Regions from separate parts of the Rhizobium sp. WYCCWR 11152 genome, predicted to be linked through region 2. Evidence: predicted binding sites of a transcription regulator. Region 2 holds the regulator's gene; the other holds the start of a gene.

Region 1 (7,442 bases), on a different contig from region 2:
GCTGCTGCAATCGCTGCTGAAAGGCCGCAGCCCGGTTTCAACCTCGCTTGGTGTCACCGTCAATGCGGCGATGTTTCTCATCAACACCCAGCTCGATCCCGATATCCGTGTCAGCTTCCTCGAAGACAAACAGGCGGTGATCGCTTGGAAGGTCGATGAGGCGGGCCGCTTCAGCCTTCTCGACGTCGTGGCGGCCGATATGCCGCCGCTTACAGCGATCCTTAGCGGGCTTAAGATCGCGCCCGCCTCCGTCGAGGTGCTTTTCCGTCCCGACAAGCTCGGCTGGGAGGGTGTTCCACAATCGTTGGAAAGCGGCACGAGGCTGATGCTGCGCGGGCTCGGCGATGCCACCCCGGATTTTCCGGCGATGCTGTCGCCGATGGCGGAATTCTAGAGCAGTTCCAGCAAAAGTGCGCAGCGGTTTTGCGGCCGGAATGCGCAAAGACGAAAAGGCGTTCGCCGCCCCCTATTTCCGGCGTGACAGCGGCGGCAGGCGGCGCTTGACGGGCGAGGCTTTGATCATCGCCGTGTTGGTCTCCGCTCTTTCGGCGACCCGGTCGAGGATGCCGTCGAGGTCGGCCATCGAGCGAATAACCAGGCGGGCGATAAAGCAATCATCACCCGTCACCTTGTCGCATTCGATGATTTCGGGAATTTCCTGGATGATCCGCTCGACGATGTGCAGCTGTCCCGGCAGCGGACGCACGCGCACGATCGCCTGCAGGGGATAACCGACCGCGGCGGGATCGAGGTCGATGGTGAAGGCCTTAATGACGCCGCGCTCCTCCAGCCGGCGCAGGCGCTCGGCTGCACTCGGCGAAGAGAGGCCGACCTGCTGGGCCAGCTCTTTCAGCGAGATCCGCGCATTGCCGGCCAGCGCCTCCAGAATGGCCTGATCGATTTCGTCGAGCGATTGCACATCATTAGCCACGGCGATCAATTTTCTTCTTATGATTAGGCAGTTTCGATCACTTGCCTTTTTATTAATATATAAAATCGTCCCTCGCCGCAATATTCTTATGCCATCGAAATGGAGGCAATCATGGGCAGCGACATCAAAAGAGGCACCGCGGAAATGACGGCGGCGATGCTGATCTCGGGGACGATCGGCTGGTTCGTCGTCATGTCGGGCCAGCCGGTCAGCGGCGTGGTCTTCTGGCGCTGCCTGTTCGGCGCGCTGACTTTGCTTGTCATCTGCGGCGCTCTCGGGCTGCTACGGCCCGGCATCATCACGCTACGCGCCTTCGGCATCGCGATTTTCGGCGGCATCGCCATCGTCTTGAACTGGCTGCTGCTCTTTGCCTCCTATTCGCATGCGACGATCTCGATCGCGACGACGGTTTACAACACCCAGCCCTTCATGCTGCTGGTGCTCGGCACGCTCTTTCTCGGCGAGAAAATCACCGCGACCAAGCTGTTCTGGCTGGCGCTCGCCTTCGCCGGCATGGTGGCAATCGTCCAGGCGAAACCCGGTGCGGGCGGTGCGGCGTTCGACGGCTACGGCCTCGGCATCCTGATGGCGCTCGGTGCGGCCTTCTTCTACGCGCTCGCCGCCCTTGCCGCGAAATGGCTGAAAGGCACGCCGCCGCATCTGATCGCGCTCATCCAGGTCGCAACCGGCATGCTGATGCTGGCGCCGATGACGGACTTTTCTCATCCGCCGGGCGATGCTGGGTCCTGGGCGATCCTGGTTACCGTCGGCGTCGTCCATACCGGGCTGATGTATGTGCTGCTCTATGGCGCAATCCAGAGGCTGCCGACGCATCTCACAGGCGCCCTGTCCTTCATCTATCCGATCGCGGCGATTCTCGTCGACCGGCTGGCCTTCGGCCACGCACTGCAGCCGATGCAGATCGCAGGCGCGGCGATCATTCTCCTTGCCGCCGCCGGCATGAATCTCGGCTGGACGCCGCGATGGCTGCGGCCGCGGGCGCTGGAGAGCTGAGAGCTGAGAGCTGAGAGCCGGCATCCCCCGGGCATGGAAAGCATGCCCGGGACATGCTGATATTATTTCTGCCCGCGTGTCGTTTCGAACAGGAACCAGGTGCGGCGCTCGCCCTCGTCGATCCAGTTCTCGATCAGGCTGGCGGTTGCGACATCATTGTGCTCGTCGCAAAGGCCATGCACCTCGCGCAGCAGCGAAACGAGCTGAGCGTTGTCTTCGCGCAGTTCCGACAACATGTCCTCGGGCGTGACGAAATCCGCGTCATTGTCAGAAATGCGCTGCTGGCGAGCGATCTGGCCAACGGAGCGCAGTGTCGTGCCGCCGATCTTACGGGCACGCTCGGCAATGTCGTCGGTCATGGCGAAGATCTGCTCTGCCTGTTCGTCGAGCAGCAGATGATAATCGCGAAAATGCGGGCCGGACATGTGCCAGTGGAAATTCTTGGTCTTGAGATAGAGCGCGAAGACATCGGCGAGCAGCGCGGTGAGTGCTGCCGAAATATCGGTGATGGCATTGGTCGGCAGATTCGAAGGCGTCTTCAGGGGCGCAAGTCTGGTCTTCTCGGCCTGTGTGCGGGACATCCGTTTTCTCCTTGGGTGACGAAGCGATGTTGGGGACCTGATAGGGCGGCGATGACATTCTGATGAAGACGAGGTGACGATGGGTGCCTGTCTGAGATCTTCCCCGCAAGAGATACGGGAGGCTCGCGGTTCTTCAAGGTCATGGCAGGCGGCGGCCGGGCATTCTTTCCGGTAGGGCCAAGTATTCCTGCCGGTGATGCATCCATCAATGCCGGCGGATTGATGGTTGCAGGCACCGGATATAAAACAGCGGGGAAAAGAAGGGAGCGCATCATGAGCCTTGCCGCCTTGCTGACCTATGCCGGAGCGCTGTTCATCGCCGCGGCCATTCCAGGACCCGGGATTACCGCAATCGTCGCGCGTGCGCTCGGCTCGAATTTCCGCGAGACCTTCTTCATGGGTCTCGGCCTGGTGCTCGGCGACATGACCTATCTCACGGCGGTCATTCTCGGCCTTGCCTTCGTGGCGCAAACCTTCACCGAGGTGTTCATAACAATCAAGATCGCCGGCGTCCTTTATCTCGGCTACATCGCCTGGAAACTCTGGACGGCGGGGCTGTTGCCGCAGGATATCGCGGCGCGGAAATCCACCAATATCGGTCTATCCTTCCTCTCCGGCCTGCTGGTGACGCTCGGCAATCCGAAGACGATGCTCTTCTATGTCGCCCTCGTGCCGACGCTGATCGATATCGGCAATATCGGCCTGCGAGACTATGCGCTCCTGCTCACCACCACCTTCATGGTGCTGATCGTCGTGCTGGTGCCCTATATGCTGCTTGCCTCGCGGGCCCGCACGATGCTGAAGCAGCCTCGGGCCTTGCAGGCGCTGAACCGGGTTGCCGCCGGCATCCTCGCCGGCACGGCAGCCTTCATCGCCACGCGAGCGGCCTGAAATAAACATTCGGCAAGAAACGGTTTTCAAAGGTTTTTTTCTCTCCTGACCGCTCCTCCAGGTCGAACGCGCTCTGGCCTAGACGGGCCTTTGACCCTATTCTCCCCCTCGATTTCAGGAGCAGGATTTCAAAGGGAGAGCACCCATGTCGCACAAGCCCGGCCGCGGCCGCATCTATTCCTCGATCACCGAGACCATCGGCGACACGCCGCTCGTGCGCTTCGACAAGCTGGCGCGGGAAAAGGGCGTCGTGGCGAACCTGATCGGCAAGCTTGAATTCTTCAACCCGATCGCCTCCGTGAAGGACCGTATCGGCGTCGCGATGATCGAGGGCCTCGAAGCCCAGGGCAAGATCACCCCCGGCAAGACGGTGCTGATCGAGCCGACCTCCGGCAATACCGGTATCGCGCTCGCCTTTGCCGCCGCCGCCAAGGGTTATCGGCTGATCCTCACCATGCCGGAGACAATGTCGGTCGAGCGCCGCAAGATGCTGGCGCTGCTCGGCGCCGAGCTGGTGCTGACCGAGGGACCAAAGGGCATGAAGGGCGCCATCGCCAAGGCCGAGGAACTGGCGTCCTCCCTTCCCGATGCCGTCATTCCGCAGCAGTTCGAAAACCCTGATAATCCCGAGATCCACCGCAAGACGACGGCCGAGGAAATCTGGAACGATACCGACGGCACGGTCGACATCGTCGTCTCCGGCATCGGCACCGGCGGCACGATCACCGGCGTCGGACAGGTGCTGAAGAGCCGCAAACCCGAGATCAAGATCATCGCCGTCGAGCCCGCAGATTCGCCGATCCTCTCCGGCGGCAATCCCGGCCCGCACAAAATCCAGGGCATCGGCGCCGGTTTCGCCCCGAAGATCCTCGATACCGGCATCTATGACGAGGTCGTCACCGTGACCAATGACGAAGCCTTCGAACAGGCGCGCCTGGTTGCCCGGCTCGAAGGCGTGCCGGTTGGCATCTCCTCGGGTGCGGCACTGACCGCCGCAATCAAGGTCGGCATCCGTCCCGAGAACGCCGGCAAGAACATCGTCATCATCATCCCCTCCTTCGCCGAGCGTTATCTCTCGACGGCGCTGTTCGAGGGGCTGGGGAGCTGAGGCAGAGCTTTGGCCGGGCTTTTCCGGTCACTCGTCTTCGCAGGATATCGGGCCTGCTTCGGCGCTCTGTGAGCTGCTGATAAAGCCGACCCACTCCTCTTTCGTCATGCTCGGGCTTGTCCCGAGCATCTGCAGCCAGTTGATATGCAGCAGATCCTCGGCACAAGGCCGAGGATGACGCCGAGTAAAGGATGAGCTGCCAACAAACTGTCGGGCGCGCTTCGCGCCTCTCACGCAGCCGCCGTCAGCCTTTCGCCGGCGATGCGGTAGGAGATGGCTTCGGCGAGATGGATGCGGCCGACGGTCGGCTTGCCGTCGAGATCGGCCAGCGTGCGGGCGACCTTGAGCACGCGGTGGTAACCGCGGGCGGAGAATTTCATCTTCTCGGCGGCGTCGCGGAGCAGCTGCAGGCCGCTAGCGTCGGGCTCGGCCAGTTTCTCGATCATCGAGGTGGAGCAGCGGGCATTGGTGCCGATGCCTTTTGCGCCTGTGCTTTCGAAGCGCTCCTGCTGGATTTCGCGGGCGCGAGCGACACGACGGGCGACGTCGGCGCTGGTTTCGGCGGCCATCGGCCGGATGAGGTCGGCGGCGGAGACGGCCGGCACATCGATGCGGATATCGATGCGATCCATCAGCGGGCCGGAGATGCGGGCCTGATAATCGCTCATGCAGCGCGGGCCGCGGGCGCAGGTATGGCCCGGCTCGCCGGCCATGCCGCAGCGGCAGGGGTTCATTGCCGCGATCAGCTGGAATTTCGCCGGATAGGAGACGCGGTGATTGGCACGCGCAATGACGCATTCGCCGCCTTCGAGCGGCTGGCGCAGCGCATCGAGCGCCTGCGGCGTGAACTCGGGAAACTCGTCAAGAAAGAGCACGCCGTGATGGGCAAGGGAGGCTTCGCCCGGACGGGCGCGCAGGCCGCCGCCGACAAGGGCCGCCATGGTGGCGGAATGATGCGGGGTGCGGAAGGGCCGGCGATCGGAAAGCTTGCCGCCGGAGAGCTGGCCGGCGATCGAATGCACCATCGACACCTCCAGCAGCTCGGCGGCCGAAAGCGGCGGCAGGATCGACGGCAGTCTTGCCGCCAGCATCGACTTGCCGGAGCCCGGAGGACCGACCATCAGCAGATTATGGCCACCGGCGGCCGCCACCTCGAGCGCCCGCTTGGCGCTTTCCTGGCCCTTGATTTCGGCAAGGTCCGGCAGGTTTGCGGCATTGGCGCGGATCGACGCTTCCGGCCTGGATAGGACCTGCGTGCCGCGGAAATGATTGGCAAGGGCGATCAAGCTGCGCGGTGCGAGGATATCGACGTCCGAGCCCGCCCAGGCGGCTTCGGCGCCGCTTTCGGCCGGGCAGATCAGCCCCTTGCCGAGCGCATTGGCACCGATCGCAGCCGGCAGCGCGCCTGATATGGCGGCGATCGTCCCATCGAGGTTGAGTTCGCCGACGACGACAAAATCCGACAAGGCATCGGCAGGAATGGCGCCGAGCGCGGCCATCAGGGCAAGGGCGATCGGCAGGTCGAAATGCGAGCCCTCTTTCGGCAGGTCGGCAGGCGCCAGATTGACCGTCACGCGCTTGGCCGGCAGCGCCAGGCCGGAGGCGTGGAGGGCGGCCTGCACGCGCTCGCGGCTTTCGGCAACCGCCTTGTCAGGCAGGCCGACGATCTGCATCCCGACCTTGCCGGGTGCAACCATGACCTGGACCTCGACCGGTACACCTTCGATGCCCTGAAATGCAACCGTACTGACACGCGCGACCATAAGCCCATCCCCTTGCCGCAAACTTTTATATACCGCCCCGCAGCCTTTATCGATGCACCCAAAACTGTTGCACAGTTTTGGGCGACATGCATTAAGGCCAGCGGTTGCAATCTGGCATGGACGCAGGAATAAAACAAGAACAATCAAAGAACATAGTCAGGCATCCGCTGTGACCTTGGTTGTGCTCGGTCGCGGGACCAGAACGGTCATGGGCGCCTGGCTCAGCCGCGCTTGCGCTCGATCGCATCCCAAAGCAGAGCTGCTATATCGGCGCCGCCGAACTTCTTGACCTCGCGGATGCCGGTGGGCGACGTGACGTTGATCTCGGTCATGTAATCGCCGATCACATCGATGCCGACGAGCAGGAAGCCGCGCTCCCTCAGCGCCGGGCCGATGCGGGCGCAGATTTCCTGTTCGCGCGGCGTCAGTTCGGTCGCCTCAGCGCGGCCGCCGACATGCATGTTGGAGCGGCTGTCGTGTTCGGCCGGCACGCGGTTGATGGCGCCGGCGAATTCGCCGTCGATCAGGATGATGCGTTTGTCGCCCTTGCGCACGTCGGGCAGATATTGCTGGGCGATGAAGGGCTCGCGGAAAAGCTGGCCGAACATTTCCAGCAGCGAGGAGAGATTGCGGTCGTCGCGGGTCGAATGGAAGACGCCGGCGCCGCCATTGCCGTAAAGCGGTTTCAGGATGATATCGCCCATCTCGTCGCGGAAGCGGCGGATCTCGGTGGCATCCTTGGTGATCAGCGTCTTCGGCATCAGGTCGGAGAATTCGGTGACGAAGATTTTTTCCGGCGAATTGCGCACCCAGGCCGGATCGTTGACGACGAGCGTCTTCGGATGGATGCGCTCGAGCAGATGCGTCGAGGTGATATAGGCCATGTCGAAGGGCGGGTCCTGGCGCAGCAGCACGACATCCATGGTCGCGAGATCGACGCGCTCGGGCGCGCCAAGCTCGTAGTGATCGCCCTTGACGTCGCGCAGCACCATCGGCTCGACGCTGGCATAAAGCTTGCCGTCGCGGAAGCTCAGGCGATCGGGGGTATAATGGAAGAGCCTGTAGCCGCGCGCCTGGGCTTCCAGGCTCATGGCGAAGGTGGAATCACCTGCGATATTGATGCCTGCGACATGATCCATCTGGACCGCTACATT
Region 2 (7,442 bases):
ACTCTGATGAAGATGCCGGCCACGATCCGCACCTTACTGTCCGGCGGCGACGATAGGGTGCTGCAGATGGTGATCCGGCTGATCGAGGGAAACGGCCGGCGTGTCGTCGGTGCCCATGAGATCGCCCCCGACCTTCTTGCCGCCGTCGGCCCGCTCGGCACGGCGATACCGGGCGAAGAAGACCGGCGCGATATCAACCGCGCGGCGGAAGCCGCCGAAATGCTCGGCCGGCTCGATGTCGGGCAGGGCGCCGTCGCCATCGGCGGGCGTATCGTCGCGCTGGAGGGTCTTGAGGGCACGGACGAGATGCTGGAGCGTGTCGCGGATCTTAGAGCCGCCGGGCGCATCTCGCCGCGCCGCCGTGGCGCACTCGTCAAACTCTGCAAGCCGCAGCAGGATATCCGCGCCGACCTGCCGGCGATCGGCGTTTCCACGGTCCTGAACGCAAGGAAAGCCGGCCTTGCCGGCGTCGCCGTCGAGGCCGGCCGCTCGCTGGTGCTCGATCGCGCCGCCGTCATCAAAGCCGCCGATGAGGCTGGGCTCTTCGTTTGTGGCATCGATCGCGGCCTGCCGGCATGGGGGCTTGAATGAACGGGGCGCCGTTGAAGATCGCCGTCATTGCCGGCGAGGTGTCGGGGGATCTGCTCGGTGCCGATCTCATCGCCGCCTTGAAGCGAATTCATAGCGGACCGGTGGAGCTCGTCGGCGTCGGCGGCGAGGGGCTGCAGGCCGAAGGCTTGCGATCCCTGTTCGATTTCTCCGAGCTGTCGATCATGGGCATCACCCAGGTGCTGAGCCGGCTGCCAAAGCTCTATACCCTGATCCGCCAGACGACGGCTGCCATCATCGCCGCAAGGCCGGATATTCTTCTTATCATCGACAGCCCGGATTTTACCCATCGCGTCGCCAAGCGTGTCCGCGCCGCGCTGCCCGATCTGCCGGTTGTCAATTATGTCTGTCCGAGCGTCTGGGCCTGGAAGGAATATCGCGCCACGCGCATGCTCGCCTATGTCGATCATGTGCTCGCCGTCCTGCCCTTCGAGCCGGCAACAATGCGTGCGCTCGGCGGGCCTGAGACCACCTATGTTGGCCATCGCCTGACCGCCGATCCGGCGCTGCTCGAAGCGCGGCGGCAGCGCGCCATGCGCGCACCCGTCGAGGGAGCGGGCAAGGCGATCCTGATGCTTCCTGGATCAAGATCCTCCGAAATCGCTAAACTGCTTCCGTTCTTCGAGGATGCGGCCAAGGAACTTGTTGCCCGCAACGGCCCGATGCGCTTCCTGCTGCCGACCGTGCCGCACAACGAAGCGCTGGTGAAGGGGCTCGTCGCCGGCTGGGCCACGCCGCCGGAGGTGGCGGTCGGGCCGACGCAGAAATGGAAGGCCTTTGCCGAGGCGGATGCGGCGATGGCAGCTTCCGGCACGGTGATCCTCGAACTCGCCCTTGCCGGCGTGCCGACGGTGTCCGTTTACAAGACGGATTGGATTATCCGCCTGCTCGCCCGGCGCATTAAGGTGTGGACGGGCGCATTGCCCAATATCATCGCCGATTATGCCGTCGTGCCGGAATATCTGAACGAGATCGTCCGCGGCGCCAGCCTGGCGCGCTGGATGGAGCGGCTGTCGGCCGACACGTTCCAATTGAAGGCGATGAACGAGGGCTACGATCTCGTCTGGCAACGCATGCAGACCGAAACACCGCCCGGCGAGCATGCCGCCGAGATCCTTCTCGACGTGCTGAAAAAGAAAAAACCCGGTCGTTTCTGACCGGGTTTTCTTTTGGGTTCTTTGGAAGCGATCAGCGCTTCGAAACCGGGATGTAATCGCGCTTCGGTTCGCCGACATAGAGCTGGCGCGGACGGCCGATGCGCTGTTCCGGATCCTCGATCATCTCGTTCCACTGCGCGATCCAGCCGACGGTGCGGGCAAGCGCGAAGAGCACGGTGAACATGGTCGTGGGGAAGCCCAGCGCCTTCAGCGTGATGCCGGAATAGAAGTCGATGTTCGGATAGAGCTTCTTCTCGATGAAATATTCGTCGGTGAGCGCGATACGCTCCAGCTCCATCGCCACTTCGAGCAACGGATCGTCCTTGATGCCGAGTTCGCCGAGCACTTCATGCGTCGTCTTCTGCATGATCTTGGCGCGCGGATCGTAGTTCTTGTAGACGCGGTGACCGAAGCCCATCAGGCGGAACGGATCGTTCTTGTCCTTGGCGCGGGCGACATATTCCGGAATACGATCGACCGTGCCGATTTCGTTCAGCATGTTGAGCGCCGCTTCGTTGGCGCCGCCATGCGCAGGCCCCCAGAGGCAGGCGATGCCGGCGGCGATGCAGGCGAACGGGTTGGCGCCCGACGAACCGGCGAGACGGACGGTCGAGGTCGAGGCGTTCTGCTCATGATCGGCATGCAGGATGAAGATGCGGTCCATGGCGCGGGCAAGCACCGGATTGACCACATATTCCTCGCAAGGCACGGCAAAGCACATGCGCAGGAAGTTCGAGGCGTAGTCGAGGTCGTTCTTCGGATAAACGAAGGGCTGGCCGATATGGTATTTGTAGGCCATGGCGGCAAGCGTCGGCATCTTGGCGATCATGCGCAGGCTGGCGACCATGCGCTGGTGCGGATCGGTGATGTCGGTGGAGTCGTGATAGAAGGCCGACAGCGCGCCGACGCAGCCGCACATGACGGCCATCGGATGCGCATCGCGGCGGAAGCCGGTGAAGAAGCGGCTCATCTGCTCGTGCACCATGGTGTGGTGCGTGACGCGGTAATCGAAATCCTTCTTCTGCACGGTGGTCGGCAGTTCGCCGTAAAGCAGGAGGTAGCAGACTTCGAGGAAGTCGCCGTGCTCGGCGAGCTGCTCGATCGGATAGCCGCGATGCAGCAGGACACCTTCGTCGCCGTCGATGTAGGTGATTTTCGATTCACAGGATGCGGTCGATGTAAAACCCGGATCGTAGGTGAAGGAAGCCGTGTTCTTGTAGAGGGCACCGATATCGATGACGCTCGGGCCGATCGTGCCGCTTTTGACAGCAAGGTCGACAGACTTGTCACCGATTTTTATTGTAGCGCTTTGATCCGTCATGCTGATCCTCCGAAATGGCGGTGGCGCCATAAAAGCGCCATAGGGGTTAAGCGTCCTCACCGATAGCTATATGATCGCGAAGCTAATGCCAAGTTACCGTGATGGCATTTTGTGCATTGCGGTATCACCTTTTAGGCACTGCAGCGATGAGCCGCACGCATATCGGAAGCTGATGATTCGACTGGTCTTTTGGCGCTCGCGATTTTCCCTCATATTTCAATCGATTATTCTTGCCGGATTTGATTGGAGGTTGCATTCTGGCCGCCTTCGCAGCCGGGCTTGGGCGGTTCATGCAGGAGTTGACGACAGTCGAATTGCGGCCGGAAGCAGGCGAAGGCCTTGCCGACTCCTCCAGTTTTTCACCACCTGTCGTGGTGACGCGACCGACACGGACGCAGTCGGCGACACCATTGCGCCACCGGCTGCCGGCCGCAGCCTCGCAAGTGCTGCGTGCCGGCATGCGCATGCTGGGCGAAGAGGCGGACCATGGCCGCCTGCTGCTGTTTTCGCCGGTCTTCCTCGGCGCTGGGTCAGCCGTCTGGTTTCTCGCGGCATCGGATTTTCCCCTCGTTGCATCACTGCTCTGCCTGTCGGCGGTGACAGTGGCGGTTCTCATCGCCAGCCGCAGCCGGGCGGCAGTGCGGGCAACGCTGCTGGCGCTCTCGCTCGTGGTCTGCGGCATGGTCACGGCGCAGTTCGAGAGCCGGCGGGCTTCGACCGTGATCCTCGATTCATCAGTGACGACCACGGTGACCGGCCGTGTCGAGCGGCGCGAAGGCGATGGTCGCGGGCGGTGGCGCTACATTCTTGCGGTCACCGGCACTAAGGCACCGGAGCTGAAGCGGCGGCCGGAACGCATCACCGCCATCGCCCGCGGCGCGGACGCGGCCTTCGAGATCGGCGATATCATTACCGGCAGGGCGCGGCTGACGCCGCCGGCAGGTCCGGCACTTCCCGAACTCAACGACTTCTCCTTCGGTGCCTATTTCGATGGCATCGGCGCCAACGGCTTCTTCTACGGTGCACCGACGAAGGTCGATGCGCAGGCTGGTCCCCAGGCTGCCAGATCGACGGCTGAAACGCTGCTCGAAGGGCTCTACCGGCTGCGCAGCGGCATTGGTGACCGCATAAGGTCGATCCTGCCCGGCGACACCGGCGCTTTCGCCGCTGCTCTGGTGACGGACGAGCGGCGTGCCATCTCGAATGAAACGACGGAGGCGCTGCGCCAGTCCGGTCTGGCTCATATCATCGCCATCTCCGGCCTCAACATGGCGCTGTCGGCCGGCATCTTCTTCGTCGGCTTCCGGATGCTGCTCAGCCTCTTTCCCGGCATTGCTGAGGCCTACCCGACGAAGAAGATCGCTGCCGCCGGCGCGCTCATCGCTGTCACCGCCTATTTCCTGATTTCGGGCTTTGCGGTCTCTGCCGAACGCGCCTTCATCATGATGGCCATCATGTTGGTTGCCGTCTTCTTCGACCGGCCGTCGATCAGCCTGCGCAATGTCGCTCTCTCCGCGCTCGTCATCATCGTCATTTCGCCGTCCGAGGTTTTGGGTCCGAGCTTCCAGATGTCTTTTGCAGCGACATTGGCGCTGGTCTCGGGCTATCAGCTGTGGAAGGACCGGCGCGTCCGCGAAAACGCCTTCCTGAAGCTGCCGATCATCAGGCCATTCGTTACGGTTGCGGGCTTCTTCGGCGGCATCTTCCTGACCTCGCTGATCGGCGGTTTTTCCACCGCGCTGTTTTCGATCGAGCATTTTCATCGCCTGACCGCCTACGGCCTGCCGGCAAACCTCGCGACAATGCCGATCATCTCCTTCATCATCATGCCGGCCGGCCTGCTGGCGATGCTGCTCATGCCTTTCGGCCTGGACGTTTTGCCTTGGAAGGTGGTGGGATTCGGCCTCGATCTGGTGATCGCGGTCGCAAAGACGGTGTCCGGCTGGGATGGCAATATAGACGTCGGCCGCTTGCCCGCCTGGTATTTCGCCGTCGCCGTGGCAGGCTTTCTGCTGCTGACGCTGCTCCGCACCCGGTTGCGCCATGTCGGCACATCGATCATCGCGGTCGCAACGCTCATCCTGCTGCTTCTGCCGGGTCCCCGTCCGCCGGATTTGGTGATTTCGGAGGATGGCAGTCTCGTCGCAATCGTCGAGGCGGCGGCCATGGCGTCCAACCGTGAAAGACCGCCGGATTTCATCTTCGACCAGTGGCAGAGAGCGCTGGTCCTGCCGAGGCATGATCCGCCGAAGATGCTGGATGGTCCTGCTATCCCGCCGGTAGGAGAAGACCGCCGCGTCAGGCTTTCCCGCGATCAGCAGAACGAAGCAAGGACCGCGATGCGGGCGGCCACAGCGGGCGGTGACGCAAACCGCTTTTCCTGCGTCAAGAAGGCCTGGTGCACATCAAGGCTCGCCAATGGTCAGGTGGTTGCTGTCATCGACAATGCCGCCTATCTCGGTCCGGCATGCGACGCGGCCGATATCGTCGTGACCTCGGTCCGCCTTCGCTTCAACAGCTGCCGCTCGGGTGCGACGCTCTTCACCGGTGAGACGCTGCGCAGGACCGGATCCATCGAGTTGCGCTTCACGGACGCCGGCCTGGAGGTCGCAACCGCATTCGATGCATTGTCGCGGCCATGGATGCGCCATCGCGCCTATGACTGGCGCAGCAACAGCTTTACCGAATCGAGCCTAGCCAATGTCAGTGATAGCGGCGAATGAGGCCGACGAGTTTACCCTGAACCTTGACACGGTCCGGCCCGAAAATCCGGGTCTCGTAAGCCGGGTTGGCGGCCTCCAGCGCGATCGAGGCGCCCTTGCGGCGGAAGCGCTTCAGTGTCGCTTCCTCGTCGTCGACGAGAGCAACGACGATGTCGCCAGGACTTGCAGTGCTGCCGTTGCGGATGATCACGGTGTCGCCGTCGAAGATGCCGGCGTCGATCATCGAATCGCCCTTGACCTCCAGCGCATAATGTTCACCGGAACCGAGCATGTCGGCCGGAACGACGATGTCGTGGGTGTTGTTCTGGATCGCCGAGATCGGCACACCGGCAGCGATTCGGCCCATGACCGGCACGGAGACCGAGTTGCCGTTGTCGGCGACGGGTTTTGCGGGAGCGGGGGCGGCGACCGGCTGAGGTTTGCCGAGGCTGCCCTCGATGACGCTCGGCGAAAAGCCGCGCCGGGGCTGGATGCTGGGGCTGTAGGCCTCCGGAAGCTTGATGACCTCGAGCGCACGGGCGCGGTTCGGTAGGCGGCGAATGAAGCCACGCTCCTCCAGCGCCGTAATCAGCCGGTGAATCCCGGACTTGGAAGCGAGATCCAGGGCATCCTTCATTTCGTCGAAAGATGGCGGAACGCCGGATTCCTTCATGCGCTCATGAATGAAAAGGAGAAGCTCCTGTTGTTTGCGCGTGAGCATCGACGTTGTGACCTCGTGATTGAAACAAATCCAGAACATACACTATATGTTCCATATGTGTTCCGCAAGTAGCTAAATTTCCGTAAAACTTGGCGCCAACTCGTTGAGATTATTATTTTCATTCGCCGGATTGGCACACAAGTCTTGCCTTGGGCGGCACTCTCACACATCTCTGCCGTGTTAGGAGAGGGGATATCATGAACGAGCACTCCGCCAAACCGCACCCGCTGGATCATGTCGTGCTGCCGGTCGTCAATATCGATCTGGCGCGCGAGAGGCTCGGCAAGCTCGGCTTCACCGTTGCCGCCGATGCGCGCCATCCCTTCGGAACGGAGAATGCCTGCGTCTTCTTTGCCGACAAGACTTATCTGGAGCCGCTCGGGATTGCGAGCGTCGAGGAGAGCGAGGCATCAGCGCGGCAAGGCAATGTCTTCACCGCCCGCAACCAGGCCTTCCGCTTCCGCTGCGGCGAGGAGGGGCTTTCGGGGCTGGCTTTCGGCAGCAAGGATGCCGGCATCGATCATCAGAATTTCGTCGGCAACGGATCGAGCGCCGGCGAGATGCTGGAGTTCACCCGGCCGATGACGATGCCGGACGGTTCCGAGGCGATTGCCGGCTTCAAGCTGGCTTTTGCCGGCGACCTGCGCGCGCCGGATCTCCTGCTTTTCAGCGTCGAGCGCGTCAATCCGCTGCCGGCCGACCGCGCCGCGCTGGAGGCGCATGCCAATGGTGTCACCGGCATAGTCGAGATCGCGCTTTGCACGCCGGAGCCGGCCGCCTTCGCTGCCTTCGTCAGCCTTGCGGTGGCGCAATCGGCAGTCGAGAAGACCGGGTTCGGCGTCAATATCGCAGCATCGAATGCGAAAATCAGCCTGATGACGCCGGAAGGGCTGGAGGCCTATTTCGACATCGCCGGCTCATCCGCCGATCGC

What was found. Region 2 encodes LexA, which represses DNA repair genes until DNA is damaged. Its sites were predicted from a motif close to TGTTCNNNNTGTGTTCNG; they were not measured.
Region 1: a site for LexA is predicted at 6,424-6,441, ahead of G9X67_RS24010 (YifB family Mg chelatase-like AAA ATPase). Genes of this name have one in related genera too.

The regions. Positions count from the first base shown of each region.
Region 1 covers NZ_JABFCP010000011.1:489,321-496,762, forward strand. The annotation lists gene G9X67_RS23980 (GNAT family N-acetyltransferase) at 1-394, shown strand, start outside; gene G9X67_RS23985 (Lrp/AsnC family transcriptional regulator) at 467-931, opposite strand; gene G9X67_RS23990 (DMT family transporter) at 1,031-1,945, shown strand; gene G9X67_RS23995 (DNA starvation/stationary phase protection protein) at 2,008-2,526, opposite strand; gene G9X67_RS24000 (LysE family translocator) at 2,800-3,417, shown strand; gene cysK (cysteine synthase A) at 3,563-4,525, shown strand; gene G9X67_RS24010 (YifB family Mg chelatase-like AAA ATPase) at 4,756-6,288, opposite strand; gene gshB (glutathione synthase) at 6,510-7,442, opposite strand, start outside.
Region 2 covers NZ_JABFCP010000008.1:738,195-745,636, reverse strand. The annotation lists gene G9X67_RS13440 (LpxI family protein) at 1-591, shown strand, start outside; gene lpxB (lipid-A-disaccharide synthase) at 588-1,766, shown strand; gene gltA (citrate synthase) at 1,798-3,087, opposite strand; gene G9X67_RS13425 (ComEC/Rec2 family competence protein) at 3,378-5,810, shown strand; gene lexA (transcriptional repressor LexA) at 5,791-6,510, opposite strand; gene G9X67_RS13415 (VOC family protein) at 6,708-7,442, shown strand, end outside.